Regions from separate parts of the Sphaerotilus montanus genome, predicted to be linked through region 1. Evidence: riboswitches for the same ligand, from Rfam matches in the RefSeq annotation. Region 1 holds a riboswitch; the other holds the start of a gene.
The links. Region 1 has a riboswitch for glycine ahead of BDD16_RS19645 (D-amino acid dehydrogenase). Riboswitches for the same ligand answer to the same signal wherever they lie in the genome.

Region 1 (9,227 bases):
GGATTCCCGGCGCCGGCCCGGATCTGGCACAGCGCAACCACGGGTTCGTGGCGGCGCTGCTGATCGCGGCGGTGGTCGGGTTCTGGCTGGTTCAGGCCGCAGCCTGAGCCCCCACCAGGTAATCCACCTTGCCCAGGTCCACGCCGTTGTGGCGCAGCAGCGCGTAGGCGGTGGTGACGTGGAAGAACACGTTCGGCAGCGCCCAGTGCTTCAGGTAGTCCTCGCCCTTCATCGTGCGGGTCGAGCCGTCGCGGCCGACGGGGAAGGTGATGTCCTTGTCCTCGGTGCCGTCGAGGGCGGTGGGCGGCACGGTGACGAGGAACGCCAGCGTCCTGGCGATGCGCTCCTGCAGTTGGGCGAAGGTGGTTTCGTCGTCGGCGAACTTGGGGGCGTCGAGGCCGCCGAGGCGCGCGGCGGCCAGCTTCGCGGCGTCGCAGGCGATGCGCACCTGCGAGGCGAACGGCAGCATGTCTGGCGCCAGGCGGGCCTGCACCAGCACGTTCACGTCGAACTTGCGGGCGGCGGCGGACGCTTCGGCCTTGTCCATGCAGTGGCTCAGGTTGCGCAGCATGGTGGTGAAGACGGGGAGGCTGGCGGAGGACATGGAGATGGTCATGCGGGGTTCCTTGGTGGTGACTCGGGACAGTCCACGACGCTAGCAGTTTTTTCTCGTGGATGCAGAGTCCTGCCATCGTGAAACCAGTCGTACCATCGATCGCCATGCAACCCAACCCAAGCGCCATCCTCGACTTCTGGTTCGGCCCCGCCACCGACCCCGCCCACATCCACTCCCGCCCCGAGTGGTTCCGCAAGGACCCCCAGCACGACGCCGAGATCGCCCGCCGCTTCGGCCCGCTGATCGACGAAGCCCTTGCCTGCGGCCTGCAGGACTGGACCGCCACCCCCACCGGCACGCTCGCGCTGATCCTCGTCCTCGACCAGTTCACCCGCAACACGGGCCGCGACACGCCGCGCGCCTTCGCGGGCGATCCGCGGGCGCTGTCATTGGCGAAATCGCTGGTCGCGTCTGGTGCGGACAGGACGCTGACCGGGGTGCAGCGCCAGTTCGTCTACCTGCCCTTCGAGCACGCAGAAGCGCTCGCCGACCAGGACGAGTCGATCCGCCTGTTCGCGCAGCTCGGCCGGGACGAACCGGCGCTGGCGGGCTTGCTGGAATGGGCCGAGCGGCACCGGGTGATCGTGGCGCGGTTCGGGCGGTTTCCGCATCGGAATGCGGCGCTTGGCCGGACGAATACCGCCGAGGAAGCCGAGTTCCTGAAGCAACCTGGCTCGGGGTTCTGAGGGGGGAGTGGCGGGTGGGTCCTCGCTTTCGCGAGGATGACGAGGGTGGGGGTCAGGGGCGCGTGAAGGCGAACTCCAGCTCCGGCGCCAGTCCGCTGACGATGCGCGCCACGCTCTTGCCCGAGCCGCAGGCGTGGGTCCAGCCGAGCGTGCCGTGGCCGGTGTTGAGGAACAGGTTCGGGACGCGGGACTGGCCGATGATCGGCACGTTGCTCGGTGTCGCGGGGCGCAGGCCGGTCCAGAACTGCGCCTGCGCCGTGTCGCCCGCGCCGGGGAAAAGCTGTTCCGTGCGCCGCACGATCGCCTCGCAGCGCACGCGGTTCAGGTCGCGGCTGTAGCCGTTCAGCTCCGCCGTGCCGGCGATGCGCAGGCGGTCGCCCAGGCGCGAGAAGACGAGCTTGTACTCGTCGTCGGTCAGCGAGACCTGGTGCGCCATCGCCGCGTCCTTCACCGGCATCGTCACCGAGTAGCCCTTGGCCGGGTAGATCGGCAGCCGGATGCCCAGCGGCTGTGCCAGCAGCGGGCTGAAGCTGCCCATGGCCAGGACAAACGCATCGGCGCGCAGCCGCTGGAACGCCCCGTCAGCATCGGTCACCTCGACATGGTCGATCCGGCCACCCACCTCGCGCAGCGCCATGACGTGGTGCCCCATCAGGAAGCGCACCCCGTCCTGCCGGCAGCGCTCGGCCAGCGCGAGCGTGAACTGGCGCGCATCGCCCGACTCGTCTTCCGAGGTGAAGGTCGCCCCGGCCAGCTGCGGCCGGATGTGGCGCAGCGCCGGCTCCAGCCGCACGGCTTCGTCCGCCGAGATCACGCGCCGGTCGCAGCCCAGATCGCGCATCTGCGCCGCGGGGGCTTCGGCGGCGTCGAACTCCTTCTGGCTGGTGTAGAAGTGCAGGATGCCCTGGGTGCGCTGGTCGTATTGCAGGCCGAGGTCGCGCCGCAGTTGCTGCAGCGTGTCGCGGCTGTAGGTGCCCAGGCGGACGATCTGCGCGATGTTGTGGCGGGTGCGGGCGGGCGTGCATTCGCGCAGGAACTGCAGGCCCCAGCGCCACTGCTGCGGATCGGCGCGCAGGCGGAACAGCAGCGGCGCGTCTTCCTTGCCCAGCCACTGCAGCACCTTGAGCGGCGCGGAGGGGTTGGCCCATGGCTCGGCGTGGCTGACGGAGATCTGGCCGCCGTTGGCGAAGCTGGTTTCGGCGGCGGGCGCGGCCTGCCGGTCGATGACGGTGACGTCGTGGCCGAGCTGGCGCAGGAAATGGGCGGACGTGGTGCCGAGCAGGCCGGCACCGAGGACGATGACTTGCATGAGAAAGACGCTTGCGCGCTGGTCATGCCGCTCCCCCTGTCCTTGGTACCTGAGAGATTCAGCGCCGGGACGGTCCCGGTGCCTTGCTCCTTCGGTGCTTCACCCCCCGTGGTGCGGGCGTGGAGTCTCTCCAGACGGCGTGTGTGCTTGCAGTGCGTGGACCTGAGCGTTCATGGGAGTTTGCGCCTTCGGTGACCGGCTCGGGGCCGGTGCTCTCCTGCTGTGAATCGATTCTATCGATCAACCGCTCCCGTCATTCCCGCGAAAGCGGGAACCCACTGGTCGGGTGGGCCCTCGCTTTCGCGAGGATGACGGGGGTGGGTGGGTCATTCTTTCACCAGGAACCGCTCGGCCAGCCGCACCCAGTAGGCGGCGCCGACCGGCAGGTTCGCGTCGTTGAAGTCGTAGCCCGGGTTGTGGACCATGCAGGCCGACGCGGCCGGGCTGTCGCCGCCGCCGCCCTGCTCCCCCAGCCCGTTGCCGATCAGCAGGTAGCTGCCTGGCACGCGCTCCAGCATGAACGCAAAATCCTCGCTGCCGGTCAGCGGCGGGCCGTTCAGCGTGACCTTGTCGGGGCCGAGCAGGTCGAGTGCTACCTCGCGGGCAAACGCGGTTTCGGCCGGCGTGTTGACCAGCACCGCGTAGCCGGGACGCCAGTCGATGCGCGCCGTGCAGCCGAAGCTCTCCGCCTGCGCCGCGACCTGCGCCCGGATGCGCCGCTCCAGCAGCGCCCGCACCTCGCGGTCCAGCGCCCGCATGCTCAGCTCCAGCCGCGCGCTGGCCGGGATCACGTTGTTCGCCTGACCGGCCTGCAGCGCGCCGACCGTCACCACCGCCGCGTGCAGCGGATCGACATTGCGCGAGACGATGGTCTGCAGCGCCATCACGAGGCTGGCCGCGGCGACGATCGGGTCGGCGGCGCGGTGGGGCATCGCGCCGTGGCCGCCGACGCCCTCGATCGTGATGGTCGCGTAGTCGGAGGACGCCATCGCGGCGCCGTCACGGAAGACAAGGTGGCCTTGCGCGATGCCGGGCATGTTGTGCATCGCGAAGACAGCGTCGCACGGGTAGCGCTCGAACAGTCCGTCCGACATCATCCGCAGGGCGCCGCCCCCGCCCTCTTCGGCGGGCTGGAAGACCAGGTGCAGCGTGCCATCGAAGCTGCCGTGTTCGGCGAGGTGGCGCGCCGCGGCCAGCAGCATCGCGGTGTGGCCGTCGTGGCCGCAGGCGTGCATCAGGCCGGGCCGGGTGCTGGCCCATGCGACGCCGGAGGTCTCGTCGATCGGCAGCGCGTCCATGTCCGCGCGCAGCCCGAGCCGCCGCGATCCCGTGCCGCGCACCAGACGACCGACCACGCCCGTGCCGCCGACACCGCGTTCGACCGTGTAACCCCAGCCTTCGAGCTTGTCGGCGACGAGTGCGGCGGTGCGGTGCTCCTCGAAGGCGAGTTCGGGGTGCTGGTGGAGGTCGCGGCGCAGGTGGACAAATTCGCCGATCCGGGTGCGCAGTGCGTCGAGCAGGTAGGTCATGGCGTGGCTCGTTCTCGGCCGCGCGTCACTGCGCTTCGAGCTTGATGGCCTTGGCGATGGCGCGGAAGCTGGTGGTCAGCGTCTCGTATTCACGCGCTGCGTCGGCCACCGACAGCGGCGTGGCGACCATCAGCCCCTGCTTTTCCAGCTCGGCCCGCACCACCGGATCGCCCAGTACCGTCGTCAGTGCCTTGTTCAGCGCCTGCACCACCGGCTCCGGCGTGTCCTTCCTGACCAGATAGCCGGTCCAGATGTTGTAGGCGAAGCCCTTGACGCTCTTGCTGTCGTTGATGCTCGGGTAGGCCTTGAGGAACGGCACTTCGACCTTGCCCGCGGGCGCCAGCGTGCCGAGGATCTTCAGCCGCCCCTGGTCGGCCAGACCGGCCGACTGCAGTCCGGTGACCAGCACGGAGATGTCCACCAGATCGCCGCCCATGTCCTGCAGCAGCGGCGCGGCCCCCTTGTACGGGACGTGCACCATCTCCGCCCCGATGGTCTGCGCGAAATGCGCGCCGAGCACGTGGTAGAACGAGCCGTAGCCGACACTGCCGTAGGTGAGTGGCTTGCCCGCTGCGGCTGATTTCCTGGCCAGTGCGACCAGCTCGTCGACGTTGTTCGCTGGCAGTCCCTTGCGGGCGTGGATCGTGATCGGAGAAACGCCGATCATCTGCACGAGGCGAAAGTCTTCCGACTTGAACTTCACCGCCGCGTTGGCCAGCGGTGCGAGGATCAGCTCGTTGGGGGAGCCCTGGAATACGAGGTGTCCGTCCGCAGGCGCTGCCAGCACCTTCTGCGCGGCCAGCGCCCCGCTGACACCGCCGAGGTTCTCGACGATGACCTGCTGGCCGAGCGCCCGGGTCAGCGGCTTCTCGACGATGCGCGCGATCACGTCCGAGAGTCCGCCCGCCGGGTACGGCACCATCAGGTTGACCTGTTTGCTCGGGAAGGTCTGCGCCACGGCGGAGGCACTGACCAGAGTCAGGCCGGCGAGCAGGACAAGGGCGCGGAGGGAAAAGCGCTTGGGGTGCATGGACTGTGCTCCGGAGGGCGGTTCGTGGGGTGATGCTTCATCGTAGAACCCGAAGAACTAGGCGTCCAATGCATTGTTTTAAGATTTATGATGCATTTGACTCATGGTTTGAACGCCGAGGCACGCAGCATGACGCTGGTTCAACTCAAGCACCTGATTGCATTGGCGGAAAGCGGCTCCTTCAGCCGCTCCGCCGAAGCGCTGTTCCTGACACAGCCAGCGCTCAGCCGCAGCATCCGGGCGCTGGAAGACGATCTGGGCCAGCCGCTGTTCGACCGCATCGGTCGGCACAGCGAGCTGACACCCTTCGGACGGGAAGTGCTGGCGCGGGCGCGCCAGGTGGTGCTGGATGCGGACGAGTTGCTCGACAGCGGCCGGCGCATCGGCGCAGGCGAAGCGGGCGTGCTGCGCATCGGCATGGGCTCGGGGCCGGGGGCGATGCTGATGACACCGCTGCTGATGGCGGTGGCCACGCAGCGGCCCGGCCTGCATCTGGAGATCTCGCGCGCGACGACGGCGCTGCTGGTGCAGGCGCTGCGCGAACGGACGCTGGATGCGCTGGTGCTGGATGTGCGCTCGCTCGTCCCGGCGCCCGACCTGTGCGTGGACACGGTCTCGGAGATGCGCGGCGCGTTTCTCTGCCGGCCGGGCCACCCGCTGGCCGCGCAGGCGGCGCGGGACGGCGCGGTGGCGTTTGCCGATGTGCAGCGCTACCCGATCGCCTCGACGCCACTGAGCGACGAGGTGGCGCGGGTGCTGATGGAGCGTTACGGGCCGGCCGCCCATCCGGCGCAGTGCGTCACGCTGCGCTGCGAGGAGATCCCGAGCCTGGTGGCGGTGGCGCTGCGCAGCGATGCGGTGCTGATCGCGATCCGCGCCGCCGGGCCGGACCTGGTCGAGCTGGCACTGGCGCCCCCGCTGCAGGCCAGCGCCCGCTTCGGTCTGGTGACGCTGTCCGCCCGCACACCGGCGCCGGGGCTGGCGCTGGTGCGCGAGTGGATGCGCCAGACCCTGCGGGACGCCGAAGCCGTTCCGGGCTGATCAGTCCAGGCTGATGTTGGCCTTCCTCACCAGCACCTCGTAGACCTTGGACTTGGCCTCGACGCCGCGGGTGATCTCCTCGGGCGTCCAGGCGATCGGCTCGAAGGCGAAGGTGTCGAAGCGGGCCTTCAGCTCCGGATCGGTGATGACCTTGGCCACGTCGGCGTTGATCTTCGCGCGCAGCGGCGCCGGCAGGCCCTTCGGCGCGACCAGCACGACGAAGGCGTTCACGTCGAAGCCCGCGGGCGCGCCGGCTTCGGTGGCGGTCGGCACATCGGGCATCTGCGGCAGGCGCTTGGTCGATGCCACTGCCAGATAGCGCAGCTTGCCGGCCCTGTAGGCGCCGGAGCTGGACGGCAGCGTGCCCAGGCTCCACGCCACGTCACCCGAGCCGACCGCGGGGAAGAGCTGGCTCACCTCGCGGTAGGGGATGTGCTGCATCCGGATGCCGGTCAGCTCTTCCAGCAATTCGCCGCCGAGGTGGCCGGGGCTGCCCACGCCCCACGAGCCGTAGGTCACCTTGCCCGGCTCGGCCTTGGCGGCGGCGATCAGGTCGCCCATGGTTTTCCACTTCGATTCGGCGCCCACCGCGACCAGGAAGGTGGTGCGGAAAATCGACGCCACCGGCTCGAAGTTCTTCACCGCGTCGGCGCCGCGCTGCTTGTAGAGGTGGGGCACGGCGGAGAGGTGGTCGCTGTCGAGCTGCAGCAGCGTGTAGCCGTCCGGCGCGGCCCGCTTGACCGCGTCCATCGCGATGAATCCGCCGCCGCCGGGACGGTTCTCGACGGCGACACGCTGGTTCCAGAGCTTGCCGAGCTTCTCGGCCAGGATGCGCAGCGTGGCGTCCGGGCCGCTGCCGGGGGCGAAGGCGGTGAACAGGGTCACTGGCTTCGTGGGGAAGTCGGCCGCCGTCTCGGCGCGGGCCGGCAGGTGGGTGAAGGCCGCAGCGCCGATCAGCGCGGCGAGGAAGGTCTGGCGGTTCATCGGCTTGTCTCCGTGGATCTTGCGATCTTGTGATTTCGTTGTGGTCGCGAATTATTCGGCAGCACCGATGTGGAGGACAACCTCGCCAACCCCCGCCACCTGCCCGCGGATCTGGTCCCCGGGCAGCACCGCGCCAACACCTTCCGGGGTGCCGGTGTAGATGAGGTCACCGGGTTCCAGGTGATAGAACTGCGACAGGTCGGCGAGGATCTCGCGGATGTTCCAGATCAGCTTGTCCACGTCCGACGACTGCTTGGTGACGCCGTTGACCTGCAGCGCGATTGCGCCCGACTCGATCACGACGCCGGGCATCGGCACGACTTCGCTGCACACCGATCCCTGCTCGATGTCCTTGCCCAGGTCCCACGGCCGGCCCTTGTCGCGCGCGACGAGCTGCAGGTCGCGGCGCGTCATGTCGAGGCCGCAGGCGTAGCCGTAGACCAGTTCATGCGCGTTTTCGGCGGCGACCCGGAAGCCCGGCTTGCCGATGACGAGCACGAGTTCCATCTCGTAGTGGTAGTTCGACGTGCCGGGCGGATACGGCACGGTCGCGCCGCTCTCGACCAGCGTCTGCGTCGACTTGGTGAAATAGAACGGCCGCTCGGCCGACTTGTCGACGGGGCGGCCCATCTCGACGGCGTGGGCGTGGTAGTTGCGGCCGACGCAGAAGATGCGGTTGATCGGCAGGCGGGCGTCCGAGCCGCGGATGGGCAGGGATGGGACGGCGGGCGGGGTCCAGAGGTAGGGGGTGGTCATGCGGGAGGTGATTTGTTGGCGTGGGTGCCCGCGTGCGCGGGCATGACGGGAGGGCGTGGGATCAGGCGCGAACTTCGTGGACGCCGAGCTTGCGGTGCAGCGGTGCTTCGTCGGCGAGGAAGACGAAGGCAGGCTGGTCGGCGGACCGGTTGCGCAGCGTCACACCGGTGTAGCCGGGCGCGCAGCAGGTGTCGGCTTCGGCGAGCGTGAAGGCGCGCGGCGTGGCGGCCTCGATGGCGATGTCGACGCTGCCTTCGATCAGGTGGAAGACACAGGCCGGCGAGCGGGCCGGGAACCGCAGCGTCTGGCCGGGGCGCAGCATCAGGGCGTAGAAGCCGAGGATGTTCTCGGCGTCCTCGCCGGTTTCGGGATTGACGTAAGTGAGCTGCACCGCGTCGAGACCAGGCTGGTCGCCGGCCAGGGCCTGCAGCGCTGCGCGGGTGTCGACCCACGGATAGCGCAGCATCGGATAACGCTTGCCACTGCGGCCGAAGACCGGCGACGGCACCAGACCGGCGCGCTGGTAGCTGCGGTCACCGCGGCCGGGCTGGACGGTCTGCCGTGCGCCGTTGAGGTGGTAGCTGGCTTCCATGTAATAGACCAGCGGCAGATCCAGCACATCCAGCCACACGACCGGCGTGTCGCCGTCGTGGCCGTGTTCGTGCCACAGGCCGGTGGGGGTGAGGATCAGGTCGCCGCGGGACATGGGGCATCGTTCGCCGTCCACCGTCGTCCAGGCGCCCTCGCCTTCGACCACCATGCGCACCGCGTTGGGCGTGTGGCGGTGCGACGGTGCCCACTCGCCCGGCATCAGCAGCTGCATCCCGAGGTAGATCGCGGCGCTGGCCTGCATCTTCTCCAGCGTGTGGCCGGGGTTGGCCAGCACCAGCACGCGGCGCTCGGCCTTCTCGATCGGCGTCAGCTCGCCGGCCTGCAGCAGCAATGGCTTGATGTCGGCATAGGCCCAGTGGATGGGCTGGGTCTGGCGCGTGGGCACCTGGGGCGGCAGCACGCCGCGTAGGCTGGGCCACAGCGGCACGAGGTTCTTGTCGCGCAAGGCCTGCACGTACTCGGCGGGCAGGTCTTCGAGGCGGCCCAGCGGGGCGTCGTCTTGCATCGGATCTCTCCTGGTGATTCGGGACACTGGCGATCAGCGCCGGGCTGCGTCGAGGCAGTTGCCGACGTTCCAGCCGTACAGCCACTCCATCGCGTCATAGAAGCGCTCGGGCGTGCGGCCGCGCCAGAGGTCGTTGCGCACCAGCCGCTCGACGCCCTT
Region 2 (9,227 bases), 760 kb from region 1:
GGCTGGCGCAGGCCCGCGCGGCTTTCGGATTCGACCGCATCGAGCGCGCGCCGGGCAGCCCGCTCGACGGCGTTTGCGAAATGGCGGCGCGGGTGGCGCGTTATGACCTGTCGGTGCTGGTCCTCGGCGAATCGGGCACCGGCAAGGAGCTGCTCGGCCGCGCGATCCACTACGGCAGCCCGCGCGCCGAGGGGCCGTTCGTGCTGGAGAACTGCGCCGCCATCCCCGACACGCTGCTGGAGTCGGAGCTGTTCGGCCACAAGCGCGGCGCGTTCACCGGCGCGTTCGAGGACCACATCGGCCTGTTCCAGCGCGCCCATGGCGGCACCGTCTTCCTCGACGAGATCGGCGAGACCTCACCGGCGTTCCAGGTCAAGCTGCTGCGCGTGCTGCAGGAAGGCGAGCTGCGGCCGGTCGGCTCGCCGCGGCCGATCCCGGTCGATGTACGCGTGATCGCAGCGACGCACCGCAACCTGGAGGACGAGGTGCGCGCGGGCCGGTTCCGCGAAGACCTGTACTACCGGCTCACCGGCATCACGCTGAACATGCCGCCGCTGCGCGAACGTGTCGGCGACATCCCGCCGCTGGCGCGAAGGCTGCTGCGCGAGGTCGGCGCTGAACTGGGGCGGCCGGGCGTCGTGTGGGCGGACGACGCGATGGGCGTGCTGATGGGCTACCCGTGGCCGGGCAACATCCGCGAGCTGCGCAACGAGATCGCCCGCGCCATCGCGCTCAGCGACGGCGAGCGCATCGAGGCCCGCGCCTTCTCGACCCGCGTGCTGCATGGCCAGGCCGGCCGGCACGCTGCGGCCCAAGGCCAGGACGGTGTCGCCACGCTGCCGCAGACCGGCACGCTGCAGGAGCGGCTCGACGCGATCGAGGCCGTGGTGCTGCGCGAGGTGATGCTGCGCCAGCGCTGGAACAAGACCCGCGCGGCGGCCGAGCTGGGGCTGTCGCGGGTGGGGCTGCGCGCCAAGCTGCAGCGCTTCGGACTGGAGGACCCCAAATGAACAGGCCCATGAACATGCTCTGGCTGCAGTCGGGTGGCTGCGGCGGCTGCTCGATGTCGCTGCTCTGCGCCGACACCACCGATTTCGCCGGCCAGCTCGAACAGGCCGGCATCCGACTGCTGTGGCATCCGTCGCTGTCGCTGGCCGGCGGCGCGGAGCTGGTCGCGCTGCTGGAGGACTGTCTGGCCGGCCGGGTCGCGCTGGACGCGCTGTGCATCGAAGGCGCGCTGCTGCGCGGGCCGAACGGCACTGGACGCTTCCACGTGCTGGCGGGCACCGGCGTGCCGATGGTCGACTGGGTGCGGCGTCTGTCGGCGGTCGCGCGCCACGTCGTGGCGGTGGGCAGTTGCGCGGCCTGGGGCGGCATCACGGCCGCGGGCGCCAACCCGACCGAGGCCTGCGGGCTGCAATACGAGGACGACCGGCCCGGCGGCCTGCTCGGCGCCGACTTCCGCAGTGCCAGCGGGTTGCCGGTGGTCAACGTGGCCGGCTGCCCGACACACCCCGGCTGGGTGCTCGACACGCTGATGGCGCTGGCGGCCGACCTGTTCGGCGCCGACGACCTCGACCCGCTCGGCCGCCCGCGTTTCTACGCCGACCAGTTGGTCCACCACGGCTGCACGCGCAACGAGTTCTACGAGTTCAAGGCCAGCGCCGAGAAGCCCTCGGACCTCGGCTGCATGATGGAACACATGGGTTGCAAGGGCACGCAGGCCCACGCCGACTGCAACACCCGGCTGTGGAACGGCGACGGCAGCTGCACACGCGGTGGCTACGCCTGCATCAGTTGCACCGAACCCGGCTTTCAGGATCCCGGCCACGCCTTCCACGCCACGCCCAAGATCGCCGGCATCCCGATCGGCCTGCCAACGGACATGCCAAAGGCCTGGTTTGTTGCCTTGGCGTCCCTTTCCAAGAGCGCGACGCCGAAGCGCGTGCGCCAGAACGCCACCGCCGACCACCTCGTCGTGGCGCCGCAGGTCAAGCGCACGCGGCTCAAGTAGCCGGCGGCGCGGCCGTGCTCGCCGAGAGGGGCATGTCCAGCAGCGCCAGCATCTCCTCGCACCAGCGCAGATTGCCCTCCTCGTAGCGCAGGCCCTTCTGCAGGATCATGTGCTGGATCGCGGCGGCCCGGCTGAGCGGGCGGTCGGGCGGGAAGTCGCGCTGCGCCAGGGCGCGGTAGAGGTCGAGCCGCTCGGCGTGGCTGGCGATGCGCTGGCGCAGTTCGGCGCGCAAGTCGATCTCGCCCAGCGCCGCCTCCGCCCGCAGCTTGACCGAGAGGTCGTCGCGCAGATCGGGCGGCGGTGTCGGCTCGGCCGCCCAGCGCGCCAGCTCCTCCCGACCGGCCGGGAGCACCTCGTACAGCCGCTTCCGGGTCAAGCCGGCATCGGGCGCTGGCTGTGAGGCAATCCAGCCCGCCGCCTCCATGCGCGCGAGTTCGCGGTAGATCTGCTGGTGCGTGGCGTGCCAGAAGTAGCCGATGGACTTGTCGAAGCGCCGCGCGAGGTCGTAGCCGGACGAGGCTTTCTCGATCAGCGAAGTGAGCACGGCGTGGGACAGGGACATGCGGCGCAGTCTACGGGCCTCGGGAAAACCATGCAACCCGTTGCATAGTCGCCGCCACCTGCCTACACTGCGCCATCCATGCAACTGGTTGCATAGCAAGGACACGCCATGACAACGACCACCGCCTATCCCCACCTGCTCGCCCCGCTCGACCTCGGCTTCACCACGCTGAAGAACCGCGTGCTCATGGGTTCCATGCACGTCGGGCTGGAGGAAGCGAAAGACGGCTTTGCCCGCATGGCCGCGTTCTACGCCGAGCGCGCCCGCGGCGGCGTCGGCCTGATCGTCACCGGCGGCATCGCGCCCAACGATGCGGGCCGCCCGATGCCCGGCGGCGCCTGCATGACGACGCAGGCCGAGGCCGACAAGCACAAGGTCGTGACGCAGGCCGTGCATGACGCGGGCGGCAAGATCGCGATGCAGATCCTGCATTTCGGCCGCTACGCTTACCACCCCGAGCTGGTCGCCCCCAGCGCGCTGAAGGCACCGATCAGCCCATTCCGCCCGCGTGCGTTGACCGGCGACGAGATCGAGCAGACCATCGAGGACTACGCCCGCGCCGCCGCCCTCGCGCAAAGCGCCGGCTACGACGGGGTAGAGATCATGGGCTCCGAGGGCTACCTGATCAACGAGTTCATCGCCGCGCAGACCAACCAGCGCGACGACGAATGGGGCGGCGCGTATGAAAACCGCATCCGTTTTGCGCTGGAGATCGTTCGCCGCACGCGGGCGCGGGTCGGCGCCGAGTTCATCCTCATCTTCCGGCTGTCGATGCTGGATCTGGTCGAAGGCGGCTCGACGCAGGAGGAAGTCATTCAGCTCGCACAGGCGCTGGAAGCCGCGGGCGTCACGATCCTCAACACCGGCATCGGCTGGCACGAGGCCCGCATCCCGACCATCGCCACCAAGGTGCCACGCGCCGCCTTCGCCTGGGTGACCCAAGGGCTCAAGGGCAAGGTCGGCATCCCGCTGATCACCACCAACCGCATCAACACACCCGAAGTCGCCGAGCAGATCCTGGCCGACGGCATGGCCGACATGGTCTCGATGGCGCGGCCCTTCCTCGCCGACGCCGATTTCGTGCGCAAGGCCGCCGAGGGCCGGGCCGACGAGATCAACACCTGCATCGGCTGCAACCAAGCCTGCCTCGACCACACCTTCGGCGGCAAGATCACCTCATGCCTGGTGAACCCGCGCGCCTGCCACGAGACGATCCTGATCGAGCGCCCCGCCACGACGAAGGCCCGTGTCGCCGTGGTCGGTGCTGGGCCGGCGGGGCTGGCGTTTGCGACGACGGCGGCGCGGCGCGGCTTCGACGTGACGCTGTTCGACGCGGGCAGCGAGATCGGCGGGCAGTTCAACATCGCCAAGCAGGTGCCGGGCAAGGAAGAGTTCTACGAAACCTTGCGCTACTTCGGCAAACAGATTGCGCTGACCGGCGTGACGCTGAAGCTGAACCACCGGGTTGCGGCGCAGGAACTGGTGGACGCCGGCTTCCAGCATGTCGTGCTCGCCACCGGCGTCACGCCGCGCACGCCCGACATCCCCGGCATCGACCACCCGAAAGTGGTCGGCTACCTCGACGTGCTGCGCGACAAGTGCGCCGTGGGGCGGAACGTGGCGCTGATCGGCGCGGGCGGCATCGGCTTCGACGTGGCGGAATACCTGCTGCATGAAGGCACCAGCCCGAGCCTCGACAAGGCCAAGTTCTTCGCCGAATGGGGCGTGGACACGGCCTACGCCCACCGCGGCGGCCTGACCCCGGCGCACATCGAACCGAACCCGCGCCAGGTGATGCTGCTGCAGCGCAAGGCGAGCAAGGTGGGCGACGGCCTGGGCAAGACCACGGGCTGGATCCACCGCACCTCGCTGAAGAACCGGCAGGTCGAGATGGTGCCCGGCGTGACCTACCGGCGCATCGACGACGACGGGCTGCACATCACGGTCGGCGAGCGCGAGATGACGCTGCCGGTGGACACGGTCGTGCTGTGCGCGGGGCAGGATCCGCAGCGCGAACTGCAGGCCGCGCTGCAGGCGGCGGGCTGCAGCGTCCACCTGATCGGCGGCGCGGACGTGGCCGCCGAGCTGGACGCCAAGCGCGCGATCAAGCAGGGCACCGAGCTGGCGCTGGGCTTCGACCCCGCGGCGGCCGAGGCGAGCGCGCAGGCCGCACCCGTCGCCACGCTGTCCGAGCGCCTGCCGGCCGCCGTCGCCAAAAGCCTCGCGCACTGGCACCGCATGGTTGCGCAGGGCGACCTGAGCGAACTCGGCGCGATCCTGCACCGCAAGGTGGTCTTCCGCTCGCCGATGGCCCACACGCCCTACCCCGGCGCGCAGGTGGTGCAACTGATCCTGTCCACCGTGGCCAAGGTGTTCGAGGACTTCACCTACCACCGCGAGATGGCCAGCGCCGACGGCCTGAGCGTGACGCTGGAGTTCAGCGCCAGCGTCAACGGCAAGTCGCTCAAGGGCGTGGACGTGATCCAGTTCGATGCGGAGGGCAAGATCACCGAGTTCGAGGTGATGGTGCGCCCGATGAGCGGGCTGCAGGCGCTCGGCGACGAGATGGGACAGCGGCTGGCGCCGTACCTGGCCGCTTACAAAGCCGCGAAACCGGCCGCCTGAAACGGCGAATCTGCGGTTAAACTGCACGCCGCCAGGAGAGAGCCGCGCCCCGAGCCGGCCGCCGAAGGCGCAGAGGCCCCCTTGAAACGGGGTTTCGAACGCTCAGGCAAAAGGACTGGCAAACGTCGCCCGCAGGGCGGCGTCACCTCACTGGAGAGAGACCGCGCGCTGCGTCGACCCACAGGTCGGCGGCGATCGCGGTCCACCGAAGGGGCAAGCGCGGCACCGGCCACACCGGGGCCGCGTCAATCTCTCAGGTAAAGCGGACAGCGAGGGCACCACCACCGACCATCGGTGGACCGATCCTTTCAAGATCAGTTGCCCTTCTAGAGCCTGTCCATGTCCGCCGACGCCACCTCCTCCTCGCCGCTGCTGCAGACGCCGCTGCACGAACTCCATCTGGAACTGGGCGCCCGCATGGTGCCCTTCGCCGGCTATGCAATGCCGGTCCAGTACCCCGCCGGCATCATCACCGAGCACCGCCAGTGCCGCGCATCGGCCGCGCTGTTCGACGTCTCGCACATGGGCCAGTTGCGCCTGGTCGGCCCGGACGCCGCCGCCGCGCTGGAGTCGCTGGTGCCGCAGGACGTGCTGGACCTGCCGGTCGGCAAGCAGCGCTACGCCTTCTTCACCAACGCCGCGGGCGGCCTGCTCGACGACCTGATGATCACCCGCCGCGCGGACGACCTCTTACTCGTCGTCAACGCCGGTTGCAAGGACGCCGACACGCGCCACCTCGTCACCGAGATCGGCCACCGCTGCCAGATCGTGCCGATGCCGGACCACGCGCTGCTGGCGCTGCAGGGACCGAAGGCGGTCGATGCGCTGGCGCGGATCAATGGCGGCGTCGCGGCGCTGACCTTCATGAGCGGCGGCCACTTCGCGCTCGCCGGCACCGACTGCTTCGTCACCCGCTCGGGCTACACCGGCGAGGACGGCTTCGAGATCTCCGTGCCCGCGACCCACGCCATCGCGCTGGCCCGCACGCTGCTGGCCCAGCCCGAAGTGGAAGCCGCCGGTCTGGGCGCGCGCGACACGCTGCGCCTGGAAGCCGGGCTGTGCCTCTACGGCCATGACATCGACACCGCGACCACCCCGGTGGAAGCCGGCCTGACCTGGGCGATCCAGAAGGTGCGCCGCCCCGGCGGTGCGCGCGCAGGCGGCTACCCGGGCCAGGACGCCCTCGGCGCGCAGCTCACCCAAGGTGTGGCCACCAGGCGCATCGGGCTGACCGGGCTGGAGCGCACACCCGTCCGCGAAGGCGCGCCGCTGGTCGACGGCCACGGCCACCCGGTCGGCCGCGTCACCAGCGGCACCGTCGGCCCCACGGTCGGCCAGCCGATCGCGATGGGCTACGTCGCCGCCAACCACGCCGGCATCGGCAGCGAGCTGTTCGCCGAGGTGCGCGGCAAGCGCGTGCCGATGCGGGTCACGGCCATGCCGTTCGCGCCTCACCGATACTTCCGCGGCTGAGGCGCTGGCGCTTCACCGTCCCCCGCTTTTGATTTTGATTGCCTTTCCCCAGGAGCCCGACCATGTCCCTCAAGTTCACCGCCGACCACGAATGGATCAACGCCGACGACACCGCTGCTGCCGTGGTCGGCATCACGGTCCATGCCCAGGACGCCCTCGGTGACGTGGTGTTCGTCGACCTGCCGGCCGTCGGCACCACCTTCGCGCAAGGCGACGTCGCCGGCGTGGTCGAGTCGGTCAAGGCCGCCGCCGACGTCTACGCCCCGCTGTCGGGCGAAGTCACCGAAGTCAACGAAGCCCTGCGCGACGATCCCTCGCTGGCCAACACCGACCCGCTGGGCGCCGGCTGGTTCTTCAAGATGAAGCTGTCGGACGCCTCGCAGCTCGACGCGCTGATGGACACCACCGCTTACGACGCCCTCACCCAGGGCTGATCCACCCGCCAACCACGCCGTCCGACCGCGCATCCCGCCTGGTCGAGGCCGCGCCTTTGCCTGAACCGCCGCCCCGAAGCCCCGCCGCCATGCCACACACCGCCCTGCCCCGCCTCGCCGATCTGGAAAACGCCAGCGAATTCACCGCCCGCCACATCGGCCCGGACGCGGCCGACGAGGCGCGCATGCTGGCGGCCATCGGCCCGGCCAGCCGCCGCGCGCTGATCGACGCGATCATTCCGCGCGCGATCGCCCGCCCCACGCCGATGGAGCTGCCCGCCCCGCTGAGCGAGGCGCAGGCGCTGGCCGAACTCAAGGCGCTCGCGGCGCAGAACCGCGTGCTGACCAGCCACCTCGGCTGCGGCTACTTCGGCACGCTCACGCCCGGCGTCATCCTGCGCAACGTGCTCGAAAACCCCGCCTGGTACACCGCCTACACGCCGTATCAAGCCGAGATCAGCCAGGGCCGCATGGAGGCGCTGGTCAACTTCCAGACCATGGTCACCGATCTGACCGGCATGGCGATCGCCAACGCCTCGATGCTCGACGAGGCCACCGCCGCCGCCGAAGCGATGACGCTGGCCGCCCGCGTGGGCAAGTCGAAGGCCACGCGCTTCGTCGTCGCGCACGACGTGCTGCCGCAGTCGCTCGAAGTCATCCGCACCCGCGCCAAGCCGCTGGGCATCACGGTCGACCAGGTCCACGCGACCGAGATCGCCGCCTCGCTGGCCGCCGCACCCGCGTTCGGCGTGCTGCTGCAATACCCCGGCGTCAACGGCCAACTGCGCGACCTGAAGCCGATCATCGACGCCGCGCACGCCGCAGGCGCCATGGCCATCGTCGGCGCGGACCTGCTGGCGCTGACGCTGCTGGTCTCGCCGGGTGAACTCGGCGCGGACATCGCGTTCGGTTCGACCCAGCGCTTCGGCATGCCGATGGGCGCCGGCGGCCCGCACGCCGCGTATCTGGCCACGCAAGACGCCTTCAAGCGCTCGCTGCCCGGCCGGCTGGTCGGCGTCAGCGTCGACAGCCACGGCGCGCCCGCCTACCGCCTCGCGCTGCAGACCCGCGAGCAGCACATCCGCCGCGAGAAGGCCACGTCGAACATCTGCACCGCGCAGGTGCTGCCCGCCGTCGTCGCGAGCCTCTACGCGGTCTACCACGGCCCGGCCGGCCTGAAGCGCATCGCGCAGCGCGTGGCCGTGCTGACCGCGATCCTGGCCGAAGGGCTGAAGGCAATGGGCTGGCGCCTGCTGCACGACACAGCCTTCGACACGCTGCACGTCGAAGCCGGTGAGCGCCGTGACGCGCTGATGGCCGCTGCCGTCGCGTCGGGCCGCAACCTGCGTGCCGCGAGCGCCGACACGCTCGGCATCAGCCTGGACGAGACCAGCACCCGCGCCGATGTCGAGGCGCTGTGGGCCGTCTTCGCCCAAGGCAACGTCACGCCGACCATCGCGCAGTACGCCGACACGGTGACGCCGATGATCCCCGCCGCGCTGCAGCGCACCAGCGACTACCTGACGCACCCGGTCTTCAACACGCACCACAGCGAGACCGAGATGCTGCGCTACATCCGCATGCTCTCGGACAAGGATCTGGCGCTGGATCGCAGCATGATCCCGCTGGGTTCCTGCACGATGAAGCTCAATGCGACCTCGGAGATGATCCCGATCACCTGGCCCGAGTTCGCGCACATCCACCCCTTCGCGCCCGCCGAACAGCTCGCCGGCTACGCCGCACTGAACACGCAGCTCACCGGCTGGCTCGCCCAAGCCACCGGCTACAGCGGCATCAGCCTGCAGCCGAACGCCGGCTCGCAAGGTGAATACGCCGGCCTGCTTGCCATCATGGGCTGGCACGCTTCGCGCGGCGACGCCCACCGCAAGGTCTGCCTGATCCCGGAAAGTGCCCACGGCACCAACCCGGCCTCGGCACAGATGGCCGGGATGCAGGTCGTCGTCGTCAAGTGCGAGGCGGGTGGCAACGTCGATCTGGACGACCTGCGCGCCAAGTGCGGCAAGCACGCCGCCGATCTGGCCGCGATCATGATCACCTACCCCTCGACCTACGGCGTGTTCGAGCCGCAGGTGCGCACGCTGTGCGAGATCGTGCATGC

Region 2: linked by a shared signal. The riboswitch ahead of gcvT (glycine cleavage system aminomethyltransferase GcvT) and the one ahead of BDD16_RS19645 (D-amino acid dehydrogenase) in region 1 are both predicted to bind glycine.

What each region holds. Positions count from the first base shown of each region.
Region 1 is NZ_JACCFH010000001.1:4,307,791-4,317,017, reverse strand. It holds gene BDD16_RS19660 (cytochrome b/b6 domain-containing protein) at 1-107, shown strand, start outside; gene BDD16_RS19655 (DUF1993 domain-containing protein) at 92-616, opposite strand; gene BDD16_RS19650 (DUF924 family protein) at 721-1,302, shown strand; gene BDD16_RS19645 (D-amino acid dehydrogenase) at 1,355-2,611, opposite strand; glycine riboswitch at 2,648-2,745, opposite strand; glycine riboswitch at 2,752-2,841, opposite strand; gene BDD16_RS19640 (M20 aminoacylase family protein) at 2,938-4,140, opposite strand; gene BDD16_RS19635 (Bug family tripartite tricarboxylate transporter substrate binding protein) at 4,166-5,170, opposite strand; gene BDD16_RS19630 (LysR family transcriptional regulator) at 5,300-6,211, shown strand; gene BDD16_RS19625 (Bug family tripartite tricarboxylate transporter substrate binding protein) at 6,212-7,195, opposite strand; gene BDD16_RS19620 (fumarylacetoacetate hydrolase family protein) at 7,247-7,951, opposite strand; gene BDD16_RS19615 (cupin domain-containing protein) at 8,013-9,068, opposite strand; gene BDD16_RS19610 (3-hydroxybenzoate 6-monooxygenase) at 9,102-9,227, opposite strand, start outside.
Region 2 is NZ_JACCFH010000001.1:3,544,179-3,553,405, reverse strand. It holds gene BDD16_RS16195 (sigma-54-dependent transcriptional regulator) at 1-1,010, shown strand, start outside; gene BDD16_RS16190 (NADH-quinone oxidoreductase subunit B family protein) at 1,007-2,014, shown strand; gene BDD16_RS16185 (PadR family transcriptional regulator) at 2,007-2,576, opposite strand; partial or broken gene BDD16_RS16180 (NADPH-dependent 2,4-dienoyl-CoA reductase) at 2,685-4,703, shown strand; gene BDD16_RS23075 (nuclear transport factor 2 family protein) at 4,815-5,201, shown strand; glycine riboswitch at 5,224-5,329, shown strand; glycine riboswitch at 5,342-5,481, shown strand; gene gcvT (glycine cleavage system aminomethyltransferase GcvT) at 5,541-6,674, shown strand; gene gcvH (glycine cleavage system protein GcvH) at 6,737-7,108, shown strand; gene gcvP (aminomethyl-transferring glycine dehydrogenase) at 7,198-9,227, shown strand, end outside.